One region of the Rhizobium sp. TH2 genome, then DNA from elsewhere that is predicted to be linked to it. Evidence: predicted binding sites of a transcription regulator. Region 1 holds the regulator's gene; the other holds the start of a gene.

Region 1 (6,082 bases):
GGTCCATGCCCACCGCGCGGATCGAGCCCTTGAGGTAGTTGCCCGGGATGCCGGTGAAATAGTTGGAATAGACAATATCGGCGGCGGCGGAATCGACGATCATCTGCTTGTATTCGTTCGTCGCGCGCGCTTCCTCGGTGGCGATGAAGGACGAGCCGATATAGGCCATGTCGGCGCCCATGGCCTGTGTTGCCAGCACCGCGCCGCCTGTAGCGATGGCGCCCGAGAGAAGCAACGGTCCAGCGAACCATTCGCGGATTTCCTGGACCAGCGCGAAGGGCGAGAGCGTGCCGGCATGGCCTCCTGCGCCCGCCGCCACGGCGATCAATCCGTCGGCACCTTTGCGGATGGCGGAATTGGCGTGGCGGTTGTTGATCACGTCATGCAGCACGATACCGCCATAGGAATGGATGGCGTCGTTGACCTCCGGCACGGCGCCAAGCGAGGAAATGACGATCGGAACCCTGTATTTGACGCACATCTCGAGATCGTGCTGCAGCCGCTTGTTGGAGCCATGGACGATCTGGTTGACCGCGTAGGGTGCGGCCGGACGGCCGGGATTGGCTGCATCATGGGCGGCGAGCGTCTCTGTGATCTCGGACAACCATTCATCGAGCTGGCTTTCGGGCCGGGCGTTGAGCGCGGGAAAGGAGCCTACGACGCCCGCCTTGCACTGGGCGATGACCAATGCCGGATGGGAGATGATGAACAACGGCGCCGCCACCACGGGGATGCGGAGATTGGCGGAGAGAATGGATGGCAAGGCCATAATGCGGTTCCGTTCTGGCGCGACGACTGATTGGAGATAGACCAAGTTCCCGAGATTGTTCAAGGTTGAATTTTCTTCCCACCGGAAACTTGCCATTATTTATGCGCAAAGGCGAATGCAGGACGGGCGGATGAGAGACGATCCGCTTGCCAATCCGGAAGCGAATGGGTTACCGCATTATCGACGCGCGACCGCGCGCGAGGAATCAAGGAACGACGTGAATTGAGCGGACTGGAACAGGCGATCAGAAATGCGCTGGAGCGCGCCGAAAGGTCCGACCCGGATATTCGCGCGCGCATCTACCAGTCGGCGCGCAATGCGCTGGATACCGGCCTGCGCAAGCAGGAGGTCGGCGACCCGCAGGTGATCGAACGCCAGCGCCAGCGGCTCGAAATGACCATCAACGAGATTGAGGATGAGGAACTCTCGCGGCTCCGCTCGATCGCCCAGTTCGAAAGAGTGGCGCTGGACCGGGAGCCCGAGGACGATCCCGCCGTCGTCGAGCATGCGCCGGAAAGCGTGCCCTATGACGATACGGTCGAGGATGCCGCGCCCGTCATTGAGCATGAGGCCTCCCCCCCGTTCGAACAACAGACACAGCGGGACGTCCGGATCGACCCCGAGCAGCAAGATGTCCGCAGGGAGCCTGAGATCCGGGTCGAGCCGAACGAGCAAGCGTCCGCTGCCCAGCCGACGGAAGACGATACGCTTTCCGATTTTTTCGCCACGCGCGAGCACCGGGAGGAAAAGCCCGCGCGCCAGATGGAGGACACGAATTGGGACGAGGCGGCCGGCTCGCCGGTGCCGCGCGAGCCTCGCAAGGGCCGCGGAGCGGGTTCCGCCCTGGTGTCCCTGTTCGTCTATGCCTGCCTGATCGGGATTATCGGCACGGGCGCCTGGTGGCTTTATGCGACGGGCATGATCGATGCCGCGATGAAGGGCAATACGGATTTCGATCTGGTGCCGAAGCAGTTGCAATCCGCCAGCTCGGAGACCACACCTGCCGAAACACGGCTCGATACGCTGCGCGGTTTCTCGGGCGAATGGCTGGATATCTACAAGCCGGGCAGCAATAGCGACCTTGCGCGTCCGCGTTCCAAGGCTTCGATCGACGAGGGCCGCGACAGCGACGGCGTGGCGACCATCATCGCCTCCAATGCGCCGGATCAGGATGGCGATGTGCTGGTGGAAGTGCCGGCTTCGATACTGCAGGAGCTTGCCGGCAAGACCTCGACGCTGGCGATCACGGTGAAATCGAATACCGAGAAGCCCGCCCAGATCTATATCCAGTGCGAATTCAAGACGCTGGGTGATTGCGGCCGGCACCGCTATACCGTGACCAACGAACGTGCCGACGAACTGATCCAGGTGAAATTCGAAGGAAAGCTCGGGCCGAGCGAGGCAGGCCATATCGTGATCAACAGCGATCTCACCGGCGAAGGCAGCACCATCCGCCTCTATGGCATCAGAGTGCTGCCGGGCTCTTAGATCGCTTCATTGTTAAATGAAATCATTCTGTTGGCCGAGACGGAGTCGGATATTCGTTCGGTCGGCGCGGGTCGTAGCCCAGTTCTACGGCCAAGGCGACCGAACGAATAGGCGGCCCGTATCGGCCAACCCCGAAGGGGCCGGGCATCTTTCCGCCAGGATCAGAGGCGATCGGCTCGGACGTACGTTGGGGTATGCCCTTCGCCAATCGCCTCTGCCCTGACGAAAACCTGCTCCGGCAGAATGCTTCCATTTAACAATGAAACGATCTAGGTCCCAGAGGTCAGACTTCCATTGCATAACCCGCGCCGCGCACGGTGCGGATCACGTCGGGCATGTTGGAGAGATTGAGCGCCTTGCGCAGGCGGCCGACATGGACGTCCACGGTGCGTTCGTCGACATAGATGTCGTGGCCCCAGACACCATCGAGAAGCTGCGAGCGGGAGAAGACGCGGCCCGGCGACGACATGAAGAATTCGAGCAGCTTGAACTCGGTCGGCCCGAGCCGGATCTCGCGCGAGCGACGATGGACGCGGTAGGTCTCGCGATCGAGCTCGACATCGCCGCATTTCAGCAGCGACGAGATCGCGCTCGGCCGCACCCGGCGCAGCATGGCTTTTACGCGGGCCATCAGTTCAGGCGTCGAGAAAGGCTTGACGACATAGTCGTCCGCTCCGGTGGAGAGGCCGCGAACGCGCTCGCTCTCTTCGCCGCGCGCGGTCAGCATGATCACGGGCAGGCGCTCGGTCTGCGGACGCATCCTGAGGCGGCGGCAGAGTTCGATGCCGGAGACGCCCGGCAGCATCCAGTCGAGCACAAGGAGATCAGGCACACGCTCCTGCAGGCGTATGTCGGCTTCGTCACCACGCGGGATGACCTCCACCTCGTAGCCTTCAGCTTCCAGATTGTAGCTGAGCAGTGTGCCCAGTGCCTCCTCGTCTTCGACGACCATGATTCTCGGCTGCATGAGACTCCGTTCCCGGTGTTAGATCACCGGTTTCCGAGGGCGCCCTCCGGGCACCCGGGGTTCAAAGGGCTGGCTGGACGACGGATGCCGTGTTGTCATCCTTGGGCCGCTCGCCGGCCGGCTGCTCGCCGGTCGACATGTAATAGATCGTCTCGGCGATATTCGTCGCGTGGTCACCGATGCGTTCGATGTTCTTGGCGCAGAACAGGAGATGCGTGCAGGGCGTGATGTTGCGCGGATCTTCCATCATATAGGTCAGAAGCTCGCGGAACAACGACGTGTACATCGCATCGATCTCTTCGTCGCGGGCACGGATCTGCTCGGCCTTTTCAGGCGAACGCGTCGAATAGACGTCGAGTACGTCCTTGAGCTGCGACAGAGCAAGCTCCGAGAGGTGCTCGATACCACGGGCGAGCGGGCGCGGAATGCCCGATGTCTGCACAGCGATGACACGCTTGGCGGTGGACTTGCCGAGGTCGCCGACGCGCTCCAGGTCGGATGCGATGCGGATCGATCCGATGATCTCGCGAAGATCGGATGCAACGGGCTGGCGCTTGGCGATCATCAGGATCGCCTTGTCGCCGATTTCACGTTCCGTCGCGTCGACGATCGTGTCTTCCGAGATCACCCGCTGGGCGAGCGCGGAATCGGCGGTTACGAGCGCATGGATCGCATCGGAAACCATCTGCTCGACCATGCCGCCCATTTCGGCGATGCGGCGGGCGAGCGTCTTCAGTTCGTCGTCGAATACGGAATAGATGTGGGACGATGTTGTGGTCATCGGAAATCCTCCTGCCGGACAGCCGGCGAAATGCGTATCAGCCGAACCGGCCCATGATGTAATCCTGGGTGCGCTGGTCGTCCGGATTGGTGAACATCTTGTCTGTGTCGTTCTCTTCCACGAGGTAGCCCAGGTGGAACATGGCGGTGCGCTGGGAAACACGCGCGGCCTGCTGCATGGAGTGGGTGACGATGACGATGGTGAAGTTCTCGCGCAGTTCGTGGATCAGTTCCTCGACCTTGGCGGTGGCGATCGGGTCGAGCGCCGAACAGGGCTCGTCCATCAGGATGACTTCGGGGCTGACGGCGACGGCGCGGGCGATGCAGAGGCGTTGCTGCTGGCCGCCGGACAGGCCGGTGCCGGGCTCAAGCAGGCGGTCCTTCACCTCGTTCCAGAGACCGGCGCGTATCAGGCTTTTTTCGACGATTTCGTCGAGCTGGGCCTTGCTGGCGGCGAGGCCGTGGATGCGCGGACCGTAAGAAACATTCTCATAGATCGACTTGGGGAACGGATTGGGCTTCTGGAAGACCATGCCGACGCGGGCCCGCAACTCGACCACGTCGAGCGAGGGCCGGTAGATATCGCCGCCATCAAGCGTGATGTTGCCGGTGACGCGGCAGCCTTCGATCGTGTCGTTCATGCGGTTGAGCGTGCGCAGGAAGGTGGACTTGCCGCAACCGGACGGGCCGATCAGCGCGGTGACCGTGTTCTCGCGAATGTTCAGATTGACGTCGAACAGCGCACGTTTCTCGCTGTAATATACGGAGACGTCCTTGCCGATCATCTTGTAGGTCTGTTCGGTATTCATGCTCTTGCCAATCGTCTTTTCGACTTCGATATCTGTAAGCATATTCATGGGACGTACTCCTTACCAGCGGCGTTCGAAGCGCCGGCGCAACAGGATCGCGGCGAGGTTCATAATGATGAGGAAGATGAGCAGCACGATGATCGCGCCCGACGTGCGTTCGACAAAGGCGCGCTCGGCCTCGTTCGCCCACATGTAGATCTGCACCGGCAGAGCCGTCGCGGGCTCGAACGGCGTGGTCGGATAATCCACCACGAAGGCGACCATGCCGATCAGCAGCAGCGGTGCGGTTTCGCCAAGTGCATTGGCGAGACCGATGATGGTGCCGGTCAGAATGCCCGGCATGGCGAGCGGCAGCACATGATGCGACACGGTCTGCATCTTGGAAGCACCGAGGCCGAGCGCGGCCGCGCGGATCGACGGCGGAACTGCCTTCAGTGCCGCGCGGGTCGCGATGATGATGGTCGGCAACGTCATCAGTGCCAGCACGAAGCCGCCGACGATCGATGCCGAGCGCGGCATGCCGACGAAGTTGATGAAGATCGACAGGCCCAGCAGACCATATACGATCGATGGCACCGCGGCGAGATTGTTGATGTTAACCTCGATGAGGTCGGTCCAGCGGTTCTTAGGCGCGAATTCCTCGAGATAGATCGAGGCACAGACGCCGATCGGCAGAGCCAGCGCCAGCACGATCAGCATCGTATAGATCGAGCCGAGGATAGCGACGCCGAGACCGGCGGCTTCAGGACGGCTGGATGCGCCAGCCGTGAAGAAGGCCGGATTGAAGTGTTCGCGAAGAACACCGGCCTCCGAGAGCTTGTTCATGATCCCGACCTGGGCGTCCGACACCTTGCGGTTGGCTTCGGCTGAGGTCAGGTCGATCTGGCCCTTGTATGCCGAGTCGATATTGGCGGAGGCCAGGAACGTGACCGGCACTGTCTTGCCGATGATATCCGGGTTGGCGAGCACCATGTCGCGAAGCTGCGCGCGGACGCCATCGGAGACGAAGCCCTTGAGCTTGGCGATCTCGGGGCGATTCTTCGGATCGATGCCGGCGATCTTGGCAACCGCGTCACGCGCGAGGTTCGGATAGTTGGCGGTAATCAGCACCTTCGGATCGGTTGCACGCTTGTTCGTGGGATCGATGACCTTCTCGGAGAACTCGACCGGCACGGTGATCATGGTCTGGAAGAAGGCCGTGTAGCCCTTCGAGACGATCGAGACGAGCAGCAGGACCAGGAAAGCCAGGCCAATGATGATCGCAGCGGC
Region 2 (6,082 bases), 1.0 Mb from region 1:
TAGCCCCAGCTTTTTGAAACCAAGGTCTCCGGCTGCTGGACCGATGCCCGCAGCTTCCGCACGAAATAGTCTATTTGCACCAGAGCTCCAGTCGGAGACACTCGAAGGTTCAACGAGATCGGTGTCTGCTCAATGTAAGCCTATTGCCTGCTGTATAGTTCCAGGCACCTCCATTGGTCCGATCCGGCGCCAATTTAGTACCGCAGCCATCAGACTTAGAGAGTTTTGGTTCTGCGACTAGCTTCGCGCTTTCGGTCACGTTCCATGCCGTATCGGCTCCCGATAAGCGTGCCGATCGCCGCAAGAAGAAACGGCATCAGAAATCCGCTAACGCCCAAAGCGCTTCCAAGCGCAGCGATACCCACGCCGCCTAACAGCAGGCCAGAAATACATCCTAGGCAAGCACCGAAAACAGCCCATGCAGTCTCACTTGGCCGGGCCTTTGCATATCGACCGATCCTTGCGGCGCCGCTTTTCATTTGATCTTTCATGCATCGACCCTCCATGGGATTACCGGCCAACCGACTTGAAGCACGAACTTCTAGGTGGATAATTAGGGGGATAGAACAGATAACTAAATTGCAAAAGTCCTTGTAAAGCAATACGTTACAGTTTTATAATGGTGCCCCATGCCGGAGCGGTAATGCAAATAAATGTCGCTTCGATTGCGTCCTTTCGAAGAGCTGCGACATCGCCAACGGGGCTACCCAATGCCTGAATGCCGCCAAGGCTGTTTTGGGAACTGCAGTAAGTCAGCAATTTTGTCCAAATGTTCTCAGCGGTCTCCGCCAACTGGGTCGGTCTTTGCTTTCTCAGTTAGTCCGCCCATGTTGCATTTCATGTCGCATGGATTCGCCGCGCCCATGTGGAAACCATTGGAAATCTCGGGAACTCGTTGCAACATTCACGCAACATAAAGGGTCGAGAATCACCCTTTAAGTAGTTGATTTCGTTGGCGATCCCGACTGGATTCGAACCAGTGACCCCCAGATTAGGAATCTGGTGCTCTATCCTGCTGAGCTACGGGACCATCCACGCCACTCAATACAAAAGAAGCAGCGCTTCGCCAAGGGGCTTGAGCGAAATGGCGTCGATTTGCGTCGTGCGCTTCATATTTCGTTGAATTTTCAGCCCTGTTCCCGCGGAAACAGCGGCGAGCATGGGGATGTGGGAAAACAACATCAACGGATGAGCAAAGACATCCACAAAGAACTGAAGAACTGAACGGCACTTCAACCCAACACGAACCCCCAGAGGACAAACATCATGAAAAAGTTCATCATCGCAGCCTCCGCCGCCCTCGTCGCCACCGTCTCGTTTGCCGCCACCGCAGAAGCCGGCTGGAAGCATCGCCATCATCACCATGGCTGGAAGCGCCATCATTGGGGCGTGGTCGTCGTATCCCCCCGTTACGACTATGACGACTATTGCTTCGTCAAGAAGATCAAGCGCTACGACGACTGGGGCAATGTCTACATCAAGAAGGTTCGCATCTGCGATTGATCTGATGACCTGATCGACTGACCACCAGTGCCCGAGGTTCTCCTCCCGCCCAGGCACCACCCCCAAGGACCGCCCGACCCCCTGCAACACGGCGGCCCGATGCCAGACGATCAAGAACGTTGACAATACTGATCCCCTCCCTACGGCAAGCCCGGTGTCCTCCAGCACCGGGTTTGTCGTTTCAGGTGGGTTAGCGCTTCAGCCCTCGAGTTCCTCGCGGAGCATTTCGAGTTCCAGCCACTCTTCTTCCATGCGGGCGATCTCGGCGCGCGCGGCTTCCGTCAGTTTGGCGGCCCTGGCGAACCCATCCGGGTCTTTTGTGAAGAAAGCCGGGTCGGCCATTCTTGCTTCGAGTTTGGCGACTTCCGCGTGTCTCTCCGCCATCTTCTTCGGCAGGCTCTCGATGGCGAATTTCTGCTTGTAGGAGAGCTTGGCCTTCCCCTTGGACGGCTCGTCCGACGACACAGCCGAAGCGGCAGGGCGCTTGTCGCGCTCTTCCCGCTTCCGCTCGGCCTGCGCGTCGCGGCGCTGGGCAAGCATGTCGGTATAGCCGCCGGCATATTCGATCCAGCGGCCATCCGGATTTTCCGGATCGGCCGGTGCGATCGTCGAGGTGACGGTGCGGTCGAGGAAGTCGCGATCGTGGCTGACCAGGATCGCGGTGCCGGCATAGCTGGACACGATTTCCTGCAAGAGATCGAGCGTCTCGATGTCGAGATCGTTGGTCGGTTCGTCGAGGATCAGCAGGTTGGACGGACGCGCAAGATTGCGCGCCAGGATCAGCCGCGCGCGCTCTCCGCCCGAGAGATTGCGGATCGGGGTGCGAGCCTGTTCGGGCTGGAACAGAAAATCCTTCATATAGCCGGTGACATGCTTGGCGACGCCATTGACCAGCAGGTTGTCGCCCCGTCCGTCGGTCAGGTAATGGGCGAGCGTTTCCTCGAGATCGAGATCCTCGCGCTTCTGGTCGAGCGTTGCCATTTCGAGATTGGTGCCGAGCTTCACCGTGCCCGAATCAGGTTCGAGTTGGCCGGTCAGCATCTTGAGTAGCGTCGTCTTGCCGGCGCCGTTCGGGCCGACGAGGCCGATCCGGTCGCCGCGATGGACCCGGAGCGAGAAGGGCGACACAATCACCCGGTCGCCATAGGACTTGGTGATCTTCTCGGCCTCGATCACCAGCTTGCCGGAATCGCGGGCCTCCGCCACCGTCGCCCGGGCGGAACCGAGCGCGCCGCGATGCGAGCGGTGCTCCTGGCGCAAATCCTGCAACTGGCCGAGACGGCGCATATTGCGCTTGCGGCGCGCGGTGACGCCATAGCGCAGCCAGTGTTCCTCGCGTTCGATCTGCTTGCCGAGCTTGTGCTGTTCGAGCTCTTCTTCCTCCAGCACCTTGTCGCGCCAGGCCTCGAAATGGCCGAAACCGCGATCGAGACGCCGCGACGTGCCGCGATCAAGCCAGACCGTCGCCGTCGATACTTTCTCCAGGAAACGCCGGTCGTGCGAGATCAGGATCAACGCGCTCCTGGTCTTCTGGAGTTCGCCTTCCAGCCATTCGATGGTCGGCAGGTCGAGATGGTTGGTCGGCTCGTCGAGCAACAGGATATCCGGCTCCGGCGCCATGACCTTGGCAAGGGCCGCCCGCCGCATCTCGCCGCCGGACAGGCTGGAAGGATGCTCATGGCCGGTCAGCCCGAGATGCTCGAGCAGGTAGGTGACCCGATAGGGATCGTCGGACGGTCCCAGCCCAGCCGCGGCATAGGCCTCGACGGTGTCAAAACCCTCGAAATCAGGCGCCTGGTTGAGATAGCGGACCGTCGCCGAGGGATGGCGGAACACCTCGCCGCTCTGCGGTTCGGCAAGCCCCGCCGCGATCTTCATCAGCGTCGATTTGCCTGAACCGTTGCGGCCGACAAGGCAGATTCGCTCGCCGGGTTCCAGCTGCAGGCTGGCGCCCGAAAGCAGCGGCGTGCCGCCGAAATTCAGATGGATGTCGTCGAGTTTCAGGATCGGCGGTGCCAATATCATACTCCGGAAAAATCATGCGGGCGCGCCAGGACCAGCGCGCGACCGGCGCGGAGGCTGAACGAGACAGCGCCTTCCGCGACATTGGAAATGGTGCGCGACGAGCCGAAAGGCAAATGGAAATCATCGAGCGGATAGCGCGCATTGCGGATCGTCAGGCCATCGAGCGCGTCGAGACCGAGCACGGAAAACAGGCTGGCCTTGGGTAGGTCGAGCAGCATCGATCCCGGCCAGAACGGATAGCCTTCCTCGTCGCCCGATGTCAGCAGCACTTCTATGCCGGCAGCGGACAGCGCCATGGCCTGCACGAGATGCGCCCAGGCGTGATCGGCCCGCTCGCCGCCCAGCGCGCCGACAAGCACGGCGCGGGTTGCGCCGCGTTCGAGCGCGGTCTGCACCGCAAGTTCGCCATCGGTCAGCGATTTCTCCGAGGGATATTCGAGCCGTGGTACTTCGGCATATTCGACAGCGAGTTCCTCCGTCGAGGAATCAAAATCGCCGACCCAGAGTTCGGGCAGCAATCCCAGGGCTCCCGCGTGCCTGATACCGCTATCGGCGGCGATCGTGCGCACGCCTTCGAGCTGCGTCAAAAGCCGAGGATTGACCGAAACCGGCCCGCCGAGAAGGATTGCGAATGTCGTCATGCCCGCGCTTTACGCGACGGCTGCCTGAAGGTCAATTTGGGAGGGTTGGAAGAAGTGGTTCAGTCCTGGAGCTTCTGGACCTTGTCGAAGAATTTCATGACCTGGGCGAGGTCGTGGCCGCGCTTGAGAATGCGGCCCTGGGTGTTGACGACGGAGAAGGCACCTTGTTTTGCAGCGAATTTGGGATTCTTCTCGATCTGGTAGGCCGGCAGGTCACCCGACCGCTTGAAGACGGAAAACACCGCCTTCTCCTTGAAATGATCGATGGCGTAGTCGCGCCATTCGCTCTCTCCGACCATGCGGCCATAGACCCGGAGAATCTGATTGAGTTCAAGGCGGTGGAACGTCACCGGCATCGGGTCGCGGGCGTCGCGGTATTCCCTCAGGTCGATGACGATCCGGCCTCTGCGTTCGGCCGATCCTGTGTGCTCGCCGTGATCCGACATTTGACCCCATTCGCGCAATCTGCCCGTCACCCGCGCAACGCAGGATGACGAATTGGTGACAGTTTGCCTGAAGAAGACCGAATTGCAAGATTGTTTTGCAGGAGCCGCTATCGAAAATGCAAGCAGGCTTAGATCGTTTCATTGTTAAATGGAAGCATTCTGCCGGAGCAGGTTTTCGTCAGGGCAGAGGCGATTGGCGAAGGGCATACCCCGATGTACGCCCGAGCCGATCGCCTCTGCCCTGGCGGAAAGATGCCCGGCCCCTTCGGGGTTGGCCGATACGGGCCGCCTATTCGTTCGGTCGCCTTGGCCGTAAAACTGGGCTACGACCCGCGCCGACCGAACGAATATCCGACTCCGTCTCGGCCAACAGAATGATTCCATTTAACAATGAAGCGATCTAGAGCGAAGCAGCGCCCAATATACGGCCGGGATTGCCGTTGGCATCATGCGATTGCAGGAGAATCGCGCAGCCGTCGAACCCGCGCTTGGCGAGAAGTGCGGCCGGCAGTTTGATGGTCAGGGCCTTGCCGTCCCACATGCCGACCGTCTCGAGCTTGGTCACGGCATTGCGGTAGGTGATCTTCTTGCCTTCGTTCTCGCCGGTCTTGATTTCGACCACCGTGTGCTTCTTGTAATAGGCGATGATCACGTCGGCATTGCCCGCGCCGTCGCCGATACTGATCGTCATTTCGGCGGGTGACAGGCTGGCGGTGACCGGCACGCTCAGGCGCTCGCCGCCGTTGTCGAGGCTTGCAAGCCGTGCCCTTATCTTGCCGGCGTCGGACACTTTCGCGTCGTGCAGGCCGTTGAGAATAATCTGTGGCGTGAATACATTGCGAATCCCAAGCGTCTTGGCATAACCATATTGACGCTCGGTATTCTCCTTGGCGCTGAGCGTATCTTCCCAGCCGAGATAGTTCCAATAGTCTACGTGGTAGGTGATCGTGACGACATCATCGCTTTCCGCAAGCGCCTCGATGGCCCGATCCGCCTTGGGACAGTTGGAACAACCTTGCGATGTAAAGAGTTCTACAATACCGACAGGCGCGGAACGGCTGATCTCCTCGGCGGATACGGTCCCCAAAACAAGGGTCGTCGCTGCCAATGCCGGCAGCACGATCGATATGAAAAGGGTTACGATGCGCAACATTTCCCGCTTTCTCGCCAGACAGATGCACGTGCCCAGCCCTGGTCCTCCCGCTGCATCCGGCTTGCTTATAGAACAAACAGACCTCACACATAAATCAAAATAGATTGATTGTGGCTGACGTCAGGTCACGAAAACTTGTCCTCGTGCCGGAAAACGGAATGCAGGATGGCGGCGTCCAGTGGTTGACAGAGTTCAGGAGTGCCTACAGGTTTTCGGTCGTGTGTACAAACTTGACCAATATCAGTCTTTCGGCCCGGCCGCTTTGCCATTAAGGTCCGCAGAAACGATTTGCTAATTCGGGATGATGTCATGAG

Evidence for each region. The regulator PhoB, encoded in region 1, activates phosphate uptake and scavenging genes when phosphate is short. The targets are predictions, from matches to a motif close to TGTCATNNANCTGTCAT.
Region 2: a site for PhoB is predicted at 4,660-4,676, ahead of IHQ71_RS24260 (DUF2794 domain-containing protein). Genes of this name have one in related genera too.

Annotation. Positions count from the first base shown of each region.
Region 1 covers NZ_CP062231.1:109,764-115,845, reverse strand. The annotation lists gene IHQ71_RS00655 (nitronate monooxygenase family protein) at 1-769, opposite strand, end outside; gene IHQ71_RS00650 (hypothetical protein) at 992-2,257, shown strand; gene phoB (phosphate regulon transcriptional regulator PhoB) at 2,541-3,224, opposite strand; gene phoU (phosphate signaling complex protein PhoU) at 3,286-4,005, opposite strand; gene pstB (phosphate ABC transporter ATP-binding protein PstB) at 4,043-4,861, opposite strand; gene pstA (phosphate ABC transporter permease PstA) at 4,874-6,082, opposite strand, start outside.
Region 2 covers NZ_CP062231.1:4,960,796-4,966,877, reverse strand. The annotation lists tRNA gene IHQ71_RS24285 (tRNA-Arg) at 954-1,030, opposite strand; gene IHQ71_RS24280 (hypothetical protein) at 1,003-1,224, shown strand; gene IHQ71_RS24275 (hypothetical protein) at 1,267-1,503, shown strand; gene IHQ71_RS24270 (ABC-F family ATP-binding cassette domain-containing protein) at 1,702-3,522, opposite strand; gene IHQ71_RS24265 (thiamine diphosphokinase) at 3,525-4,169, opposite strand; gene IHQ71_RS24260 (DUF2794 domain-containing protein) at 4,229-4,615, opposite strand; gene IHQ71_RS24250 (thioredoxin family protein) at 5,016-5,768, opposite strand; gene IHQ71_RS24245 (Lrp/AsnC family transcriptional regulator) at 6,078-6,082, shown strand, end outside.